One region of the Nonomuraea sp. NPDC050643 genome, then DNA from elsewhere that is predicted to be linked to it. Evidence: riboswitches for the same ligand, from Rfam matches in the RefSeq annotation. Region 1 holds a riboswitch; each other region holds the start of a gene.
The links. Region 1 has a riboswitch for S-adenosylmethionine ahead of thrC (threonine synthase). Riboswitches for the same ligand answer to the same signal wherever they lie in the genome.

Region 1 (6,259 bases):
GAGACCGCGCCGGGCGTCCTCGTCAAACGCGATCATCTTGGCTGCCATAAGGCTAGACCTCCCAGATACAGGGTGGCTTGTCGTGGACCGAGCCGACGCCCGCGACGGCAAGGGTCCGCATCTCCGTTCGGCAGACCCCATCGTCTCGATCCGAGGGTTGGCACTCTGCTGCACAGAGTGCCAACGAACTGTTTAGCACTCTACCCTGCCGAGTGCAAGCGAACACCCCTCTGGCAGCCGCCCCCGCCCAGGTCAGTCACCCGGTACGGCGAGCCGCCCTAAGCAGCTCGCCGCACTGGAGTCGACGAAAGATGGTGACGGCTCGCACGAACTGCGCTGCCGTGCGATCCCGCCCGGTGCATACCAGTGATGTCGCTCAGACCGCGCGGACGGACTCCGCCTGCGGCCCCTTCTGGCCCTGCGTGATCTCGAACTCGACGCGCTGCCCCTGTTCGAGAGACCGATACCCGTCCATCATGATCGCTGAGTAATGGACGAATACATCCTTACCACCGTCTACCGCGATGAAGCCGTAGCCCTTGTCCGCGTTGAACCACTTGACGGTGCCCTGCGCCACTTCCGACTCCTCTTACTGGTCTCTCAGATCTCGCCCATTCCTTCGCGAGACCTGTAATCGCATGACTTAACGGAAAAGTCAGCCAGACGATCGCCCTCGACCATACCTGTGGCACGGGGTTTGGCAACAGAGTCAATCCGCAAAATGCCTATTTCTTCGCATCGCAGGTAGTTCAACGTTGAATTGGCCTGGAAAAGGAGAAGGCGCCCACTAGGGGCGCCTTCAAGGACCGTGACTGTTGCCGGGCACTCAGCCGCCGGCAACCGCCGGGATGATGGAGATCTGAGTGCCCTCTGGGGCGGGAGTGTCGAGCCCCTCGGCGAAACGGACGTCCTCTTCCCCAACATAAACGTTGACGAAACGTCGAATCTTGCCCGATTCATCCAGAATTCTCGCGCCGATCCCCGGGTAGTCGGAGTCCAGCTTGGCAAGCACGTCACGAAGAGTCGCGCCTTCGCCACGGACTTCCGCGTTACCGCGGGTGTACGTGCGCAGGATGGTGGGAATCCGCACAGAAACGCTCATGGCTAATGTCGCCTTTCCTGATTGTCAGACAGTCGCGCGGAACGCGTCGAGAGAGGGCCGGATCACGGCCGTGGGCGCGGCGTCGTCGCTGATGGCGTCGAGCGTCTTGAGCCCGTCGCCGGTGTTCAGCACCACGGTCTCGGCCTCGGGGTCGAGCAGGCCCGACTCGGTGAGCTTCTTCAGCACACCCACGGTCACGCCGCCGGCGGTCTCGGCGAAGATGCCCTCTGTCGAGGCCAGGAGCCTGATCGCGGCCACGATCTCGGCGTCGGTGACGTCCTCGACGCCCCCTCCGGTGCGCCGGGCGATGTCCAGCACGTACGGCCCGTCGGCGGGGTTGCCGATGGCCAGCGACTTGGCGATGGTGTCGGGCTTGACCGGCTGCACCACGTCATGCCCGGCCTTGTACGCGGTCGAGACCGGCGAGCACCCTGCCGCCTGCGCCCCGAAGATCTTGTAGGGCGTGTCCTCGACGAGGCCCAGCGCCACCAGCTCCTTGAAGCCCTTGTCGATCTTCGTGAGCTGCGAGCCAGAGGCGATGGGGATGATGATCTGCTCCGGCAGCCGCCACCCGAGCTGCTCGGCGATCTCGTACGCGAGCGTCTTGGAGCCCTCGGCGTAATAAGGCCGCAGGTTGACGTTGACGAACCCCCACTTGTCACCCAGCGGGTCGCCGATCAGCTCGGAGCAGAACCTGTTGACCTCGTCGTACGTGCCCTCGATGCCGACCAGCCGCCCGCCGAACACGCGGGCCATGGCGATCTTGGCCTGCTCGAGGTTGGCGGGGATGAACACGCACGCGTCGAGCCCGGCCCGCGCCGCCGCGGCGGTCACCGCGCCGGCGAGGTTGCCCGTGGAGGAGCAGGAAAGGGTGTGGAATCCGAAGTTGCGCGCCGCCTCAACGGCCATGGCGACCACCCGGTCCTTGAAGGAATGGGTGGGGTTGCCCGAGTCGTCCTTCACGTGAAGGGACTTGATGCCGAGCGCGCGCCCGAGGTTTCCGGCCTTGACCAATTTGGTCCAGCCAGGGTTCATATTCGGCTTACTGGTCACGTCCGCCGGAACGGGGAGCAGCGAGCGGTAACGCCAGATGTTGGCGGGGCCGGACTCGATGTCCGCGCGGGTGACGTCGCCGAACTCGTAGGCCGCTTCGAGCGGCCCGAAACACTCCTGACAGGCGAAACTGGGGCCCAGGGGGTAGCGCGTGCCGCACTCACGGCAGGACAGAGCGACAGCAGGACCAAAGTCGAGCGACATGAAGCGAGGCCTTCCCTCATCTTCGCCCGCGGCCACCTTGACCGCGAACCGGAATTGGCACCTTGTCCCGGTCGGCCTCGCCAGGTCGCGAGTCACAAGCCGGGAGGGTTGCCGGGGCTTCGTAGGGCCGGTCCCTCCACCCCTCTGGATGAGCAATATGCAGTTGTTGAAAAGGACTCTACCCGCTTAAGTGGCCGAAATTACTACCCGTCTCAGCATTCGAGACACACGGTCTCACCGGTAGTCCTCGCCGAGCACTCCCTGCACGTATTTGCGTGCCTGGTGGATGCGTGACTTGGCGGTGCCCAGCGGGATGCCGAGCTGCTCGGCCACCTCGTTGTAGTCGAGCTGGACGATGTCGCGCAACACGAGCGCCTGCGCCAGGTCGGGCTTGTCGGCCTCCAGCGCCTCCATCGCGTCGAGCAGGTCGAGCCGCGAGCCCGCGATCACGCTGACCCGCCGCACGTCGGGCTTCTGCATGGGCAGCTCGTCCGAGCTCTGCTCGGCGGCCCGGCGCTTGAGCGACCGGTAGGTCGTCCGCGCGCAGTTCGCGGTCACGATGTGCAGCCAGGTGCTGAATCTGGCCCGCCCCTCGAAGCGTCCGATATTGCGTGCGACCGCCAGCAACGTATCTTGCGAGGCCTCCTCCGCGTCCTGGTGATAAGGCAGGATCCGGGCGCAGTGACGCATCACGTCAGGCTCAATCCGCGCCAGGAGCTCGCCAAGTGCGCGATGGTCCCCGGCAGCGGCGGAGCGGGCGAGTTCCTCGGTTAGCTCATCAAGCGCCATAGCTGGGATCCTATGATCGAAGGGAGCCTAGATGAACAGCGTCCTGGTGGCCTCCAACAGAGGACCCGTCTCCTTCACCGTCTCTGACGACGGCGAACTCACGATGAAGCGCGGTGGCGGCGGCCTGGTGTCGGGGCTGTCGGGAGTGGCCAAGGACGACGGCGTGCTCTGGGTGTGCGCGGCGCTGTCCGACGGCGACCGCAGCGCCGTCCGGCTGGCCCCCGGGGGCCGGATCGACCACGCCGGCTATGACACGGGCCCGCTGCGGATGCTGGACATCCCGCCCGCCATCTTCCACCGTGCCTACAACGCCGTGGCCAACTCCACCCTGTGGTTCGTCAACCACCTGCTCTACGACATCCCCAACTCGCCCAACTTCGGCACGCGGTTCGCCCGCGAGTGGGAGTCCTACCGCGACTACAACGGCGCGTTCGCGCTGGCGCTGGCCGAGGAGGCCGGGCACGGCGCCCGCGTGATCGTGCAGGACTACCACCTGACCCTGACCCCGGCGATGCTCCGCACCGAGCGGCCCGACCTGCGCATCGCGCACTTCAGTCACACGCCGTGGGCGCCGCCCGAATACTTCTCCCTGCTGCCCGACGAAGTGGTCGGAGAGGTCCTGGAAGGCATTCTGGGGGCCGATCACGCCGGGTTCCTCACTGATCGGTGGGCCCAGGCGTTCATGGACTGCTGTGAGGCTCTCCTGGGCGCGGAGGCCGATCGGGTCGGCCGGAGCGTCACCCATGAGGGCCGCACGACCCGCATCGGCGTGCACAGCCTCGGCGTGGACGGCGACGCTCTGTGGGAGCGGGCCTGCGAACCCGACGTCGAGTCGCACATGTCCGCGCTGCGGGAGCAGGTGGGCGAGCGCAAGCTGATCGTCCGCATCGACCGCACCGAGCTGTCGAAGAACATCGTGCGCGGCCTGGTGGCCTACCGCGAGTTCCTCGCCGCGCATCCGGAGTGGCACGGCCGGGTGGTGCACCTGGCCTTCGCCTACCCGAGCCGGCACGACCTGCCCGAATACCGCGAGTACACCGCGTCGGTGCAGCGCTGCGCCCAGGAGATCGAGGACGAGTACGCCACCGACGACTGGGACCCGCTGATCCTCAACGTCAACGACGACTATCCGCGTTCGCTGGCCGCGTACCGGATGGCCGACGTGCTGCTGGTCAACCCCATCCGCGACGGCATGAACCTGGTGGCCAAGGAGGGCCCGGTCCTGTCGCCCGACTGCGCGCTGGTGCTGTCTCGGGAGGCGGGGGCGGCGGCCGAGCTGGGCCCGCACGCCCTCATGGTCAACCCCTACGACATCAGCGGCACCGCGGCCGCCCTGCACGACGCGCTGGTCATGCCCGTGGACGAGCGCCGGTCCCGCCGTGACAAGCTGCACGCCGCGGCCACCGCGCTGCCGCCGCAGAAGTGGCTCGCGGCCCAGCTCAACGCCCTGGCCTGACCTGAGGAGCTACCGCGTGACCACGGTCTTACAGCCCGTCCGACTGATCAGAGACCGCCCGACCTGGCTCATCTACCTGCAGCTCTGCACCTTCTCCACCTACCTGTACGGCGTGAGCGCCGCGCTGCCGCTCCTGCGCGCCGACCAGCGGACCTCGGCCACCGTGGCGGGCCTGCACGGCACCGCCATGGCCCTCGGCACGATCGCGGCCGGGTTCGTGCTCCCCCTGCTGACCCGGAGGCTGGGCAGGCGCGCGACGAGCTGGATCGGGCTGGCCGGGATGAACGCCGGCCTGCTCATGATCCTGCCATCGGACGCCCTGCCCCTGACGCTGCTCGGCTACGGCGTCTCGGGCGGCTTCAGCTCGATCCTGCTCTACACGGCCATGGCGGCGCTCAGCGACCACCACGGCCCGGCGGGACCGGCCGCGCTGAGCGAGGCGAACGCGGTCGGGGTGGTGGTGGGCATGGCGGTGACGTTCGCGCTCAGCGTGGTCGCCCAGACGACGCTCGGCTGGCGGGCCACGCTGCTGCTCACGCCGGTCGCCAGCGTGCTGCTCGCGCTGGCCATGGGCCGGGTCTGGCCCGGCGGGCGGACGGCGGACGCGGGCGGCGGGACGGCGGTCCCCGGACGGCCCGGCTGGCGTTTCCACCTGGCGGGGTCGGTGCTGTTCTGCTGCGTGGCCCTGGAGTTCACCTTCAACCTGTGGGCCGCCGACCTGTTCGCCGCGCGGACGGGGATCGGCGCGGCCGCCGCGGCGACCGGGCTGACGGCGTTCGTCGCGGGGCTCGCGGTGGGCAGGTTCGCCGGGACACAGCTCGCGCTGCGCCTGCCGCTGGCGCCGCTGTTCGTGTGCGCGCTGGTGGTGACGTTCGCGGGCTGGCTGGTGTTCTGGCTGAGCACGGAGCCGGCGCTGTCGTACGTGGGGCTGGCGATCTGCGGGCTCGGCGCCTCACTGAACTTCCCGCTCGCGATGGCCGCGCTCATCGCCGGCTCTGGCGGCCGCGCGGACCTGGCGGCGGCGGCCTCCCCCATCTGGGCGGGCGCCGCCATGGCCGTCGGCCCGCTGGCGCTGGGCGCGCTGGCCGACGGCTTCGGCACCTGGAAGGCGTTCCTCATGGCGCCGGTGCTCATCGGGCTGGCCGCAACCGGGGTGCTCATTTCCAATCGGCGTGTTTGAGCGCGTCGGCCAGGCCGGGGGTGTTCCACTGGTCGACGATCACGAGCTTGGTCTTCGGGAGGTACCACTCACGCTGGGTGAAGCGTCCCCGCACCTTGCCGGAGGAGTAGGAGACGCAGGTGGACTTCCAGGCGTTGTAGGCGGCCTTGTGGCCCTCGCCGACCTGGCGCAGCCCCCGGCCGACCTTCGGGCCGACGATCTCGCCCCACTTGTCGTCGAACGGGCAGGGCTGCACGTCGCTGGCGGTGTAGAAAGGGTTCTTGCCGGTGTAGGGGCCGAACCCCTCGGCGCCGCGCTTGATGTGACTTGGGCCGAGGACGTAGAAGGCGTCGCATTCCGGTGTCCCCCAGCCCTTGGGCTTGCCGCACCTGCCGGTGACCACCTGGACCCCGTCGCCGCGGCGGTGGACATGCCACGCGATGGGGATGTAGAGCGTGAGACCGCCCCTGAGCCTGAGCTCCTGGGCGGGGGCGGC
Region 2 (6,259 bases), on a different contig from region 1:
CCTCATGCCCGCCCTGCGGTCGCGCCCTTCGCCCCGGGAATCCGTCGAGGTCTCCCGTGACTCGCGAAGGAGAGTTCCATGGCCGTCGAGGGCCACTGGGCCGGCCGCGCCATCCCCGCCGACCGTCTGTGGGCCAACCCCGGCTGCGGGCTGAAGACCTGCGGCCGGCCCGAGGTGCGCGCCTCGCTGGAGAACCTGGTCGCCGCCGCCCGCCGGATCCGTACCGAGGTCACCGGTTTCAAGGCCGGCTGACCCGGGCGGGGCCCGGTTCTCCGGGCCCTCGCCCGTCCTCGACCACCGACGAGAAAGAGCAGTCATGACATCGCCCGTGCCCGGCACCACTGTGCTCGGCTACCCCCGCATCGGACCCCGGCACGAGCTGAGCACGGCCACGGAGGACTACTGGGCGGGCCGCCTGGACGCCGCCGGGCTGCTGCGGGCGGGCGCGCGGCTGCGCCGGTCGGTCTGGACGGACCTGCGCGCGGCCGGTCTCGGCCAGATCCCCGCCGGCACCTTCTCCTTCTACGACCAGGTGCTCGACACCGCCGTCCTGGTGGACGCCGTGCCCGGGCGCTTCCGTCACCTGGACGGGCCGTCCCCGGGCGGACCGGTCCGTCAGATCCGCGGCCCAGCGCCGCAGCTTCCGGCTGCCGTCCCTGGCCACGACCACGATCGGCTCGTTCCCCGCCTCCGAGCAGGTCCGCCGGGCACGGGCGGACCTGCGCGCTGGCCGGATCGACGAGGCCGGCTACGAGGGCGTGGTGGGCGCCGAGATCGAGCGCGTGATCACCTTCCAGGAACGGCTCGGCCTCGACGTGCTCGTGCACGGCGAGCCCGAACGCGAGGACATGGTCACCTACTTCGCCGAGCGGCTGCGCGGCTTCGCCGTCACCCGGGAGGGCTGGGTCCAGACCCTCGGCACACAGTGCGTGCGCCCACCCATCCTGTACGGCGACGTCTCCCGCCCGGCGCCGATGACCGTGCGCTGGACGACCTACGCCCAGTCGCTCACCGACCGGCCGGTCAAGGGTGTGCTCACCGGCCCGGTCACCATGCTGGCCCGCTCGTTCGCCCGTACCGACCTGCCCCGGGCCGACATCGCCCGGCAGCTCGCGCTCGCGCTGCGCGACGAGATCCACGACCTCGAGGCCGCCGGCATCGGCGTCGTCCAGGTGGACGAGCCCTCGCTGCGCGACCTGCTGCCGCTGCGCCAGGCCGAGCGCGCGTTCTACCTGTCCTGGGCCGTCGGCGTGTTCCGGCTGGCCACCTCGGGCATCGCCGACACCACCCAGGTGCACACGCACATCTGCCAGTCGTGGTCGCAGGAGGTGGTGGCCGCCATCGACGCCCTGGACGCCGACGTCACCAGCGTCGAGGCGGCCCACTCCGGCGCGACGCCGCCGGACGGGCCCCGCGCCGCCCTGCTGCGGGGCGGTGTCGGGCCGGGCGTGTACGACAGCCGCTCCCCCACCGTCCCGGAGCCCGGCGAGATGGAGCGGGCGCTGCGCCGGCTGCTCCGCTCGATCCGGCCCGAACGGCTCTGGGTGAATCCGGACTGCGGGCTGCGGATGCGCGAACAGTCCGAGATCGAGTCGGCCCTGCGCAACATGGTCACCGCCGCCCGCACCGTACGCGACGGGCTCGGCGTCCCTCCCAGGTGATGGTCATGCGGTATGACCGTGCCTGACCCGCGTTCGACCCCAAAGTGTCCAAAAGTCACAGAAACCGTACAATAGGCGAAAACTACCCCAGAGAGATTTTCGACAAAACCTACTGTTATAGTCGCTTATGTCACGAGTCCAGTGCTAAGCCCCGGCTTGCTGGACGGCAACCCTCCCGACCGCGGCGGGGTGCCCCGGGTGATGACATGGTCGTCGAGCCGAATGGTGCTTCCGGCGGCAAGTGCGGTCCCTCAGCCGTGCCCTGCCCCGCGCCCTTGGCCGGCTGTTTCCGATGGGAAGGAAAAGATGAAGGGCGGACTCACTCTGCTGGCGGGAGCGGGCACGGTGCTGGCGCTGACGCTCTCGGCATGCGGCGGCGTGGACACGGGCGGCTCGTCGAACACCGGCACGGGCTCCGGCGGGCAGCAGCAGATCACGGTGACCGCGTTCGCGGGCGCATGGGGCGAACTGTTCAAGAAGTCGTTCGTGGAACCGTTCGAGCGTGACACCGGCGCCAAGGTCAACCTGGTGTACGGCGCCAACGCCGAATGGCTGACCAAACTGCGCGCGGCCGGAGGCAAGAACCCGCCTTTCGACGTCATCGCCTTCACCCCCGACGCCTCACTGCCGGCCGCGTCGGCGGGCCTGCTCCAGCCCCTGGACACGGCCAGGCTGACGCACTGGAAGGAGCTCGACCCCGTGCTCAGCGGGAAGTCGGCCTACCAGGGCAAGCAGTACGGCGTGCCGCTGACCACCGGCTCCACCGGTCTCCTCTACCGCACCGACAAGATCAAGACCCCGCCGCAGGACTGGTCGGACATCTTCGACAAGGAGTACTGCGGGCACATCGCCCTGCCTCCGCTGACCTACAACCCCGGTCTGGAGTTCTTCTCCGCCCTGGTCACCAGTGACGGCGGGACGCTGTCGGACCCCGCCGCCGTGGACAAGGCGTTCACCAAGCTGGAGACGCTCAAGGACTGCGTGTCGTCCTTCCCGGCCAACGCGGGCAACGCCGCCACCGTCATGGAGAACGGCGACGCCTGGATCATGCCCTTCTGGGACGGCCGCGCCTTCGCCATGGCCGAGGCGGGCTCGCCGATCGGCTACGCGTATCCCAAGTCGGGTCCGGTGGGCGCGCTGACCTCGTACTTCGTGGCCAGTGGCAGCCAGAACGGCGAGCTGGCCGCCAAGTTCCTCGACTACCTCACGGCGGCGCAGAACCAGAAGCCGTTCGCCGAGGGCACCTGGTACGCGGCCGGCAACGACTCCATCGACTACGGCGAGCCCTTCGAGAAGCGGGTGGAGCACGGGCCCGAGGTCTTCGAGAAGTTCACCTGGGTCGACTACGCCGTCGCCACCCCCAAGCTCAACGAATGGCAGCAGCGGTGGAACCAGATCTTCGGGTGACCGAGACGTGCGAGGAAGAGGCCGGGCACGTCGAGATCGAGGGCCTGGCCGCCGGGTACGAGGGCGCGCGGGTGCTCGACCTCGACCGGCTGTCCATCCGCAAGGGCGAGTTCCTGTCCATCCTCGGGCCCAGCGGCTGCGGCAAGACGACGCTGCTCAACTCCATCGCGGGCTTCGTCCGGCCGGCGGCGGGACGGATCGTGATCGACGGCGCCGATGTCACCGACCGGCCGCCGTACCGGCGCGGGCTGGGGATGGTGTTCCAGAACTACGCGCTCTTCCCGCACATGACCGTGGCCGCCAACGTGGCCTACGGCCTGCGCGTGCGCCGGCTGGACCGGGCCGAGCGCGAGAAGCGGGTGCGGGAGGCGCTGCGCCTGGTCGGGCTGGAGGGGTACGCCGAGCGGCGGCCCAAGCAGCTCTCCGGCGGGCAGCAGCAGCGCGTGGCGCTGGCGCGCGCCCTGGCCATCCGGCCCGCCGTGCTGCTCCTCGACGAGCCGCTGTCCAACCTCGACGCCAAGCTGCGGCGGGAGATGCGTGTCGAACTGCGGGCCATCCAGGCGCGCATCGGGACCACGATGGTGTTCGTCACCCACGATCAGGAGGAGGCGCTGGCGCTGTCCGACCGGGTGGCCGTGATGAACGGCGGGCGGATCGAGCAGATCGGGACGCCGGACGAGGTGTACCGGCGGCCGGCGACACGGTTCGTGGCCCAGTTCATCGGCGCCGCCAACGTCCTTGAGGGGACGGTGACGGAGTCCGGCCTCGACCTCGGCGGGCTGGTCGTCGCCGGGCTGACCGGCGGCGACGGCTACGGTGACGGCGACGCGCCCCGCCTGCGCCGGGGCGAGCGCGCGGTGGTCGCGATCCGTCCCGAGCGCATCCGCCTGACCCTGCCCGAGACCGCTCTGGCCGAAGGCCGTGCGAGTGCGGCGGGGACCGTGGGTTACCGGGCCTTCGCCGGTGACGCCTGGCACGTGGAGGTGCGGCTGGCCAACGGGCGCACGCTGAGCGCGCAGATCGCCGACACGGGCGCCGGGGTGGCGGACCCGCCGGGCGCTGGCACCTCGGTCGTGGCGAGCTGGGACCGGGCCGACGTGATCGTCCTGGAGACGGGGCTCGCCCAGGAGGCGCTGGAGACAGGGCCCGGCCAGGAGGCGGAGGCCCGATGACGCCCGGTTCACGGGGCGGGACGGTCACGGCCCGCGCGCCGAGGGCGGGTGAGCGGCGGCGGGGCTGGGTCCACGTCCTTCCGCTGGTCGTCTTCCTGGCGGCCTTGTTCCTGGTCCCCCTCGCCGGTCTGCTGCGCCTGAGCTTCAGCCCGGTCGGCGCCTTCAACGCCGCCCTCCCCGGCTGGACCCTGGCCCAGTACGGACGTGTCCTCACCGAGCCGTACTTCTACGGCTCGCTCCTGCAGACGGCGGCCACCGCGCTCCTGGTGGCCGTGCTGTGCGTGCTGCTGGCCTACCCGGCCGCGTACGCGTTGGCCCGGCAGCGGCCCGGCACGCTGCGGACCCTGCTGTTCGTCATCGTGATCTCGCCCCTGCTGACCAGCGTGGTCGTGCGCACCTACGGCTGGGTGGTGCTGCTGTCGGGCAACGGCATCGTCAACAAGGCGCTCGTCGCGACGGGGCTGCGCGACCAGCCCGCCCAGTTGCTCACCAGCTATCCGGCGGTCGTGGTCGCGGTCACCCACGTGCTGCTGCCGTTCGCGATCATCCCGCTGACCACGGCGCTCGGCGGCATGGACCGCAACCTGCACCGCGCGTCGCAGACGCTCGGGGCGGGCCCGGTCAGGACGTTCCTGCGGGTCACGGTCCCGCTGAGCCTGCCCGGCGTGGTCACCGGCGCGCTGATCGTGTTCGCGCTGGCCATGGGCATCTACATCACGCCGCTGCTGGTCGGCGGGGTGACGCAGCCGCTCACCGGCATCCGCGTCTACGAGCAGGTGTCGACGGTGTTCGACTACCCGGTGGCGGCGGCGCTGAGCTTCGCGCTGCTCGCCCTGACCGTCGTGTCCACGACGCTGATGGCCGGCGCGTTCCGGATCTGGGAGAGGCGGCTGCATGGGTGAGCGGGGTTACGACAGGTCCGTACGCCTGGCGGGCGGGGTCCTGGCGGCGATCGTCTTCCTGTTCCTGATCGCGCCGCTCGTGGTGCTGGTCGTCAGCTCGTTCAACCCCTCGGGGTCGATGGCGTTCCCGCCGTCGGGGGTGTCGGTGCGCTGGTACGCCGAGGTGCTCGGCTCGCCCGACTGGCAGGTCTCGTTCCGGCTGAGCGGGCTGCTGGTGGTGCTGGTCGTGCCGACGACCGTGGTGATCGGGACACTGGCCGCCTATGGCCTGACCCAGGGTTCGTTCCCCGGCCGCAGGCTGCTGACGGGCCTGGCGCTGTCGCCGCTGATGGTGCCGGAGATCATCATCGCGCTCGGGCTGCTCTACTACTTCCACGGCGTCGGCCTGATCAACTCGCTGCCGGGCCTGTGGCTGGCGCATTCGCTGGTGGCGCTGCCCTTCGTCGTACGCGCGGTCATGGTGAGCGCCGCCCAGCTCGACCCGGTCCTCGAACGGGCGGCCACGAGCCTGGGCGCGGGCCGGGTGCGGGTGTTCTTCACCGTCACGCTGCCGCTGCTGCGGCCCGGCATCCTCGCGGGCGCGATCCTGGCCGGGGTCACCTCCCTGGGCGAGGTGGCCGTGACGGCGCTGGTGGCGGGCGCCAACACCACGACGGTGCCGCTGCGCATCTTCTCGGCCGTGCAGTACCAGCTCGATCCGTCCATGGCCGCGGTGTCCACCCTGCTCATGGCCGCGAGCGTGGTCGTGATGGTGGTGGCCGATCGCTTCGCTCGTATCTCGGAGGCATTGTGAGCTCGTCAGGTAGCCCGGTGACGGCGAGGATCGGCATCGACGTCGGTGGCACGTTCACCGATCTGGTCGCCGTCGTGCCCGAGCGCGGGCTGGTCGTCCACCACAAGGAGCCGAGCACGCCCGCCGACCCCTCGCTGGCGGTCGCCGACGGGCTGGCGGCCATCCTCGTGCGGGCCGGTCTGCGGCCCGAGGAGGTCGCGGGCGTCACCCACGGCACCACCATCGGGCTGAACACCATCATCCAGCGCCGCGGCGCACGCATCGCGCTGGTCGTGACCGAGGGCTACCGGGACCTGCTGGAGATCGGCCGCAGCCGCATGCCGT
Region 3 (6,259 bases), on a different contig from region 1:
CGGCCGGCGGATCGCGCCTGGCTGGAGCGGTGGTGGCCACTGTCGCGGGTGGGCTCGCGGGCCGAGATCGGCAGACCCCGCGACCAGGCCTGGGCCTCGGTCCTGGTACGTCTCACCGCAGGCCGGGCCATCGCCGTGGATTATGCACATCCTGTGGATAACCGGCCGCTGCACGGCACGCTGACCGGTTACCGCGACGGGGCCGTCGTGACGCCCGTACCCGACGGGACCTGCGACATCACGGCCCACGTGGCGCTCGACGCGTGCGCGGACGCCGGGCGGCGGGCCGGAGCGTCATCCACAGGTTTGTCCACACAGCGCGACGCGCTGCGGGAGCTGGGGATCACCGGCGCCCGCCCGCCGATCGACCTGGCCCGGGTCGATCCGCGCGGTTACCTCAGGGCGCTGGCGCGGGCCTCCGAGGAGGGCGAGCTGATCGATCCGTCGGGGCTCGGTGGCTTCGGCTGGCTCAGCCAGCGACGTTGAGCTCCAGGGAGTGCAGGCCCCTGATGATGTAGCCGGGCTTCCAGACGGGCTCCCGCCGCAGCTCCAGTTCGGCCGCCCGGTCCAGGAGGGCGCCGAACGACTCCATCAGCTCGATGCGGGCCAGGGGCGCGCCCAGGCAGAAGTGGATGCCGGCGCCGAAGGAGATGTGCGGGTTGTCGGCGCGGCCGACGTCGAGCCGGTCGGGGTCGTCGAACACCGCCGGGTCCCGGTTGGCCGAGCCGAACAGCAGCGCCACCTCCGAGCCGCGCGGAATGCGTACGCCGTGCACCTCGATGTCCTCCAGCACCCAGCGCTCGAACATCTGCAGCGGCGTGTCCCAGCGCATCAGCTCCTCGACCGCGGTGGGCAGCAGGGAGCGGTCGTCGCGCAGCCGGGCCAGCTCGGCGGGGTTCCTGAACAGCGACCACCAGCCGTTGCCCGTCACGTTGACGGTGGCCTCGTGGCCGGCGTTGAGCAGCAGGACGCAGGTGCCGACCAGCTCGTCCTCGGTCAGCTCGTCGATCTGGGCGAGCGCGCTGATCAGGTCGTCGCCGGGGGCGCCGCGGCGTTCGGCGGCCAGGGTCCTGAGGTAGGCGGCGAACTCCTCGGCCGCGCGTACCGCGGTGTGCTGGGCCTCGGGGGACGGGTTGAGCTCGTACATGCCGCAGATGTCGGCCGACCAGGGGCGCAGCAGGTGGCGGTCCTGGTCGGGGATGCCGAGCATCTCCGCGATCACGGTCACCGGGAGCGGCTCGGCGACCTCGGCGATGAGGTCGCCGCCGCCCTTCTCCACGAACGCGGCCACCAGGCCCTCGGCGATGGCGCGTACGCGGGGGCGCAGCGACTCCACCATGCGCGGCGTGAACGCCCTGGAGACCAGCCGGCGCAGCCTGGTGTGCACCGGCGGCTCCACGTCGAGCATGCCCGCCCTGATCACGCGCCAGAACAGCTCCTGGAACTCCGGCTCGGCCGACCGGCCGAACTCCTCGTGCGTGGCCACGTGCAGGTAGGACCGCCCCAGGCGGCGGTCTCTGAGCAGCGTGTTCACGTCGGCGTGCCGCGAGATCAGCCACTGGCCCGTCGGCTCGAAGAAGCAGACGGGCGCCGTACGCCTCAGCTCGTCATAGACCCGGTACGGGTACGCCACGAACTCCGGATTCCAAGGATCAAAGCCCACTATTGCATCTTAGGAGTGGGATCCTCCTGCTCAGTGACCTCTTTCTTCTTGGAGTGCCTGCCGCGCATCCGGATGTTGAGCAGCTCCACGACGACCGAGAACGCCATCGCGAAGTAGATGTAGCCCTTGGGGATGTGCTGGTCGAGGCCCTCGGCGACGAGCACCACGCCGATCAGCACCAGGAACGACAGGGCCAGCATCTTGATGCTCGGGTGGCTGTCCACGAACCTGCTGATCGGGCCGGAGGCGAACAGCATCACCAGCACCGCCACCACGACGGCCGCGATCATCACGCCCAGCTCGTCCACCATGCCGACGGCGGTGATGACCGAGTCCAGCGAGAAGACGACGTCGAGCACCATGATCTGCACGATCACGGAGGTGAAGGAGACCGCGGCGGCCTTCTTGCCGTCGCCGCCCGGCGCGACCTCCATGCTGTGGTGGATCTCGGTGACGCTCTTGCCCAGCAGGAACAGGCCGCCGAGCAGCAGGATCAGGTCGCGTCCCGATATCTCGTGACCGACGACCGAGAACAGCGGCTCGGTGAGCTGAACCACCCACGACAGGCCGAGCAGCAGGAGCAACCGGCTGATGAGCGCGGCGGCCAGACCGAGGACGCGCGCCCGGTCCCGCTGTTCGGGGGGCAGTTTGCCCGCGAGGATGGAGATGAAAATGATGTTGTCGATCCCCAGCACGATCTCCAGGGCGACCAGGGTGAAGAAGCCGATCCAGATCTGCGGGTCGGCCACCCAGTCCAACATCTGCGCACCTCCATAACTCATGGCTGACGGGTTTCCGGTAGCAACGAGTCAGGAGTCGTATAAGTTCGCGGCTTGCGTTTTTTACCCTCGTGTCGGTTATAGTTCGGGACGTAGGTCATGAGTGCCAGCGACAAGCCCCGGCTAGCTGGCCGGCAACCCTCGCGTCCGCGGCGGGGTGCCCCGGGTGAAGACCTGGTCCGTCACGAGGTGTGGCGGGCAAGCGCGGGCTCCGTGGCTGTCCTGGGGTCCGATGACCCCGAGGAGCTTCGCCATGTCCACGCTGACGATCTTCAACTCCGCCCCGGCCGCCGAGACGACCTCCGCCGTCACCCCGGGCACCCGGCCCATTCCCACCGTGCTCGGCACCGACCTCGAGGTCCCGGTCAAGGGCGGCCGGCTGGTGGGCTACGCCAACCTCGACTACGCCGCCAGCGCCCCCTGTCTGGAGCCGGTCAGCGCCGCCGTCGCGGCCGCGCTCCCGGCCTACTCCAGCGTCCACCGCGGCGCCGGCTACGCCTCCCAGCTCACCACCGCCAGGTACGAGCAGGCCCGCCACACGGTACGGGCCTTCGTGGGCGCCCGCCCCGACGACGCCGTCATCTTCACCCGCAACACCACCGACGCCACGAACCTGCTGGCCGGCTGCCTGCCCCCGGGCACGACCACGGTGGTCTTCGACACCGAGCACCACGCCTCCCTGCTCCCCTGGCCCTCCTCCGTGCGACTGGCTCCGCCCGCCTTCCCCGGCGAGGCCGTGCGCGCCGCCGACGAGGCGCTGGCCGGGATCGAGGGGCCGAAGCTGCTGGTGGTGACCGCCGCCTCGAACGTCACCGGCGAGCTGTGGCCGATCGCCGCGCTGGCCCACATCGCGCACCGGCACGGGGCCCGGATCCTGGTGGACGCGGCGCAGCTCGTACCGCACCGGCCTCTCAACCTGACCGCGCTCGACCTGGACTACGTGGCCTTCTCGGGGCACAAGCTGTACGCGCCCTTCGGGGCCGGCGTGCTGATCGGGCGGCGGGACTGGCTGGCCGAGGGGGAGCCGTACCTGAAGGGCGGGGGCGCGGTGCGCTCGGTCGGCGAGAGCGCCGAGTGGCACGACGACCCCGAGCCGCGCCACGAGGCGGGCACCCCCAACGTGCTGGGCGCCATCGCCCTGGCCGCCGCCTGCGACGCGCTCACCGCCACCGGCTGGAACGCTCTGGTGAACGAGGAGGAGCGGCTGATCGCCCGGCTCAGGTCGGGGCTGGCCTCGGTCGAGGGCGTGCGGGAGCTGTCACTGTGGGGGGACGACCACCCGCGGGTCGGTATCGTGTCGTTCACCGTGGCCGGATACTCGGCGCGCGAGGTGGCCGAGGCGCTGTCCAGCGAGTACGGCATCGGGGTGCGCGACGGCAAGTTCTGCGCGCATCCGTTCGTCCGGCACCTGCTGGGCACGGCCGACGGCGGTTGCGAGGACGACACCGCCTCCGCGGTACGGGCCTCGATCGGCATCGGCAGCACGCAGGAGCACGTGGACCGGCTCGTCGAGGCGCTGCGGGACCTGGTGCGCCGCCGGTCCTGACCGCTACCCCGGCTCGCGTGCCTGCCTCAGCGGTTCGGCGGCTTGCGGTGCTGCGGCGGCTCGTCGGAGACCAGGGCGTCGATGTCCCTCATGTCCTCGTCGTTGACCCTGCCCGAAGCGGGCGCGGCGGGCTGCCTGGGCACCTCCGGCCGCTCGGCGGGCGTCGTCGACGCCGTCGGCGTGGTAGGACCGCCCGGCCTGCGGTGCGAAGGGATGATCATGTCGTCCTCCGCCTCGCGGCGTTCCGCGCGCCTGCGGAACATCGTGCCGAAGATGCCGTCCAGCCCGATCCGTCCGCCGCCCAGCGCCAGGAACATCAGGCTGAGCGCCCCGAGCGCGCCCGGCAGTTCCCAGCCGTTGTTCGCCGACAGGACGCCGTTGCCCCCGTGCACGTACGCGATCGCGCCGAGCATGTTGACCAGCAGCAACAGTCCCACCGGCCGGACCAGCAGGCCGAGGATCAAGAAGATGCCGCCGACGGTCTCGACGACGGTCGCGAACCCGGCGGCCAGTTCGGGCAACGGGATCCCCATCTCCCTGAAGCCCTGCGTGGTCGCCCCAAGGCCGCCCTGCCACTTCTGCCAGCCGTGAGCCAAGAAGATCACGCCGGTCACGATCCTGGCGATCAAGGCCGCGACGTCAAATACAACTCTCTTCATGGTGCTTTCTCCCCCCGTTCCAGGTATTCCTCCCCATGTCCGGCTTCGGGATGCGCTTTCATACCATCTCTTGACCATCCCCCGTGCTGGATCACCACCGGCGACAGTGACAGCATTGCCGTATGACGGAACGTGTGGTCGGAATCGGTGCGGGCGCGAAAGAGCTGGCGACCGAGGACATGATCCTCAACATCGGCCCGCAGCACCCGTCCACGCACGGGGTGCTCAGACTTCGGCTGACGCTCGACGGCGAGCGCATCGCCACCGCCGAGCCGATCATCGGCTACATGCACCGGGGCGCGGAGAAGCTCTTCGAGGTGCGCGACTACCGTCAGATCATCATGCTGGCCAACCGGCACGACTGGCTGTCGGGCTTCGCGAACGAGCTGGGCGTGGTGCTGGCCGCCGAACGCCTGCTCGGCATGGAGCCGCCGGTCCGGGCGGTGTGGGCACGCACGCTGCTGGCCGAGCTCAACCGGGCGCTCAACCACCTGATGTTCCTCGGCTCCTACCCGCTCGAACTGGGCGCGATGACGCCGCTGTTCTACTCCTTCAACGAACGTGAGCGCATCCAGGCCGTCATGGAGGAGATCTCCGGCGGGCGCATGCACTACATGTTCAACCGGGTCGGGGGGCTCAAGGAGGACCTGCCGCTGGGGTGGCTCGACCGGGTGTCGGAGGCCGTCGCCGAGACCCGCCGCCGGGTGCCCGACATCGAGAACCTCATCCTGCACAACGAGATCTTCATCGCCCGCACGCGGGGCGTCGGCGTGCTCTCACGCGAGCAGATCATGCAGTACGGCGTCAGCGGCCCCATCTCCCGCGCCTCCGGGGTGGACTTCGACCTGCGGCGCGACGAGCCGTACCTGGCCTATCCTGAGCTGCCGGTGAAGGTCGTCACCCGGAGCGCCGGCGACTGCCACGCCCGGTTCGAGGTCCTGCTCGAGCAGCTCAAGGTCTCGCTCGACCTGGCCGAAGCCTGCGCCGAGCGGCTGCGCTCGCTGCCCGCCGGGCCCATCAACCAGCGGCTGCCGAAGGTGCTCAAGGTGCCGGAGGGGCACACGTACGCGTGGACGGAGAACCCGCTCGGCATCAACGGCTACTACCTGGTCTCCAGGGGAGACAAGACGCCGTGGCGGCTCAAGCTGCGCTCCGCCTCCTACAGCAACATCCAGGTGCTGCGCGAGATGCTGCCCGGCCACCTGGTGGCGGACATGGTCGCCATCCTGGGCTCGATGTTCTTCGTCGTGGGCGACATCGACAAGTGAACGCCCAAGAACGCGACAAATACGTCGACTGGCTCCGCGCGCTGAGCCTGATCGTCGTGGTGGTCTGGCACTGGGCCTTCACGATCCTGCAGTGGAAGCCGCACGGCCCCGAGCCCACCAGCCCGCTGGGCTTCACCTCCGGGCTGTGGATCCTCACCTGGCTGCTGCAGGTACTGCCGCTGTTCTTCTACGTCGGCGGGCACGTTCACCTGCTGTCCTGGCATCGGGCGAAGACACGGGGCGTGGGCATCGGCGCTTTCGTCTGGCGGCGCATCCGGGCGCTCGCCTTACCGGCGCTGTTCCTGTCCGGGGTGTGGGTCGTCATCGGGGCGGTGGTGACGTAC

Region 2: it holds a riboswitch for S-adenosylmethionine, as region 1 does, so the genes downstream of both, AB0I15_RS46710 (ABC transporter substrate-binding protein) here and thrC (threonine synthase) in region 1, are expected to answer to the same signal.
Region 3: it holds a riboswitch for S-adenosylmethionine, as region 1 does, so the genes downstream of both, AB0I15_RS40735 (aminotransferase class V-fold PLP-dependent enzyme) here and thrC (threonine synthase) in region 1, are expected to answer to the same signal.

The regions. Positions count from the first base shown of each region.
Region 1 is NZ_JBFAIM010000105.1:27,386-33,644, reverse strand. Features, by position in the region: partial or broken gene groEL (chaperonin GroEL) at 1-48, opposite strand, end outside; gene AB0I15_RS63040 (cold-shock protein) at 377-577, opposite strand; gene AB0I15_RS63035 (MoaD/ThiS family protein) at 827-1,102, opposite strand; gene thrC (threonine synthase) at 1,127-2,359, opposite strand; SAM riboswitch class I at 2,373-2,514, opposite strand; gene AB0I15_RS63025 (RNA polymerase sigma factor) at 2,594-3,148, opposite strand; gene AB0I15_RS63020 (trehalose-6-phosphate synthase) at 3,180-4,604, shown strand; gene AB0I15_RS63015 (MFS transporter) at 4,621-5,784, shown strand; gene AB0I15_RS63010 (hypothetical protein) at 5,762-6,259, opposite strand, start outside.
Region 2 is NZ_JBFAIM010000053.1:34,091-40,349, reverse strand. Features, by position in the region: gene AB0I15_RS46725 (hypothetical protein) at 79-252, shown strand; partial or broken gene AB0I15_RS46720 (hypothetical protein) at 317-523, shown strand; gene AB0I15_RS46715 (hypothetical protein) at 648-1,661, shown strand; SAM riboswitch class IV at 1,790-1,911, shown strand; gene AB0I15_RS46710 (ABC transporter substrate-binding protein) at 1,968-3,068, shown strand; gene AB0I15_RS46705 (ABC transporter ATP-binding protein) at 3,047-4,240, shown strand; gene AB0I15_RS46700 (ABC transporter permease) at 4,237-5,142, shown strand; gene AB0I15_RS46695 (ABC transporter permease) at 5,135-5,935, shown strand; gene AB0I15_RS46690 (hydantoinase/oxoprolinase family protein) at 5,953-6,259, shown strand, end outside.
Region 3 is NZ_JBFAIM010000041.1:93,778-100,036, reverse strand. Features, by position in the region: gene AB0I15_RS40750 (SAM-dependent methyltransferase) at 1-486, shown strand, start outside; gene AB0I15_RS40745 (cytochrome P450) at 470-1,663, opposite strand; gene AB0I15_RS40740 (TerC family protein) at 1,663-2,424, opposite strand; SAM riboswitch class IV at 2,538-2,653, shown strand; gene AB0I15_RS40735 (aminotransferase class V-fold PLP-dependent enzyme) at 2,696-3,988, shown strand; gene AB0I15_RS40730 (DoxX family protein) at 4,015-4,647, opposite strand; gene AB0I15_RS40725 (NADH-quinone oxidoreductase subunit D) at 4,770-5,915, shown strand; gene AB0I15_RS40720 (acyltransferase) at 5,912-6,259, shown strand, end outside.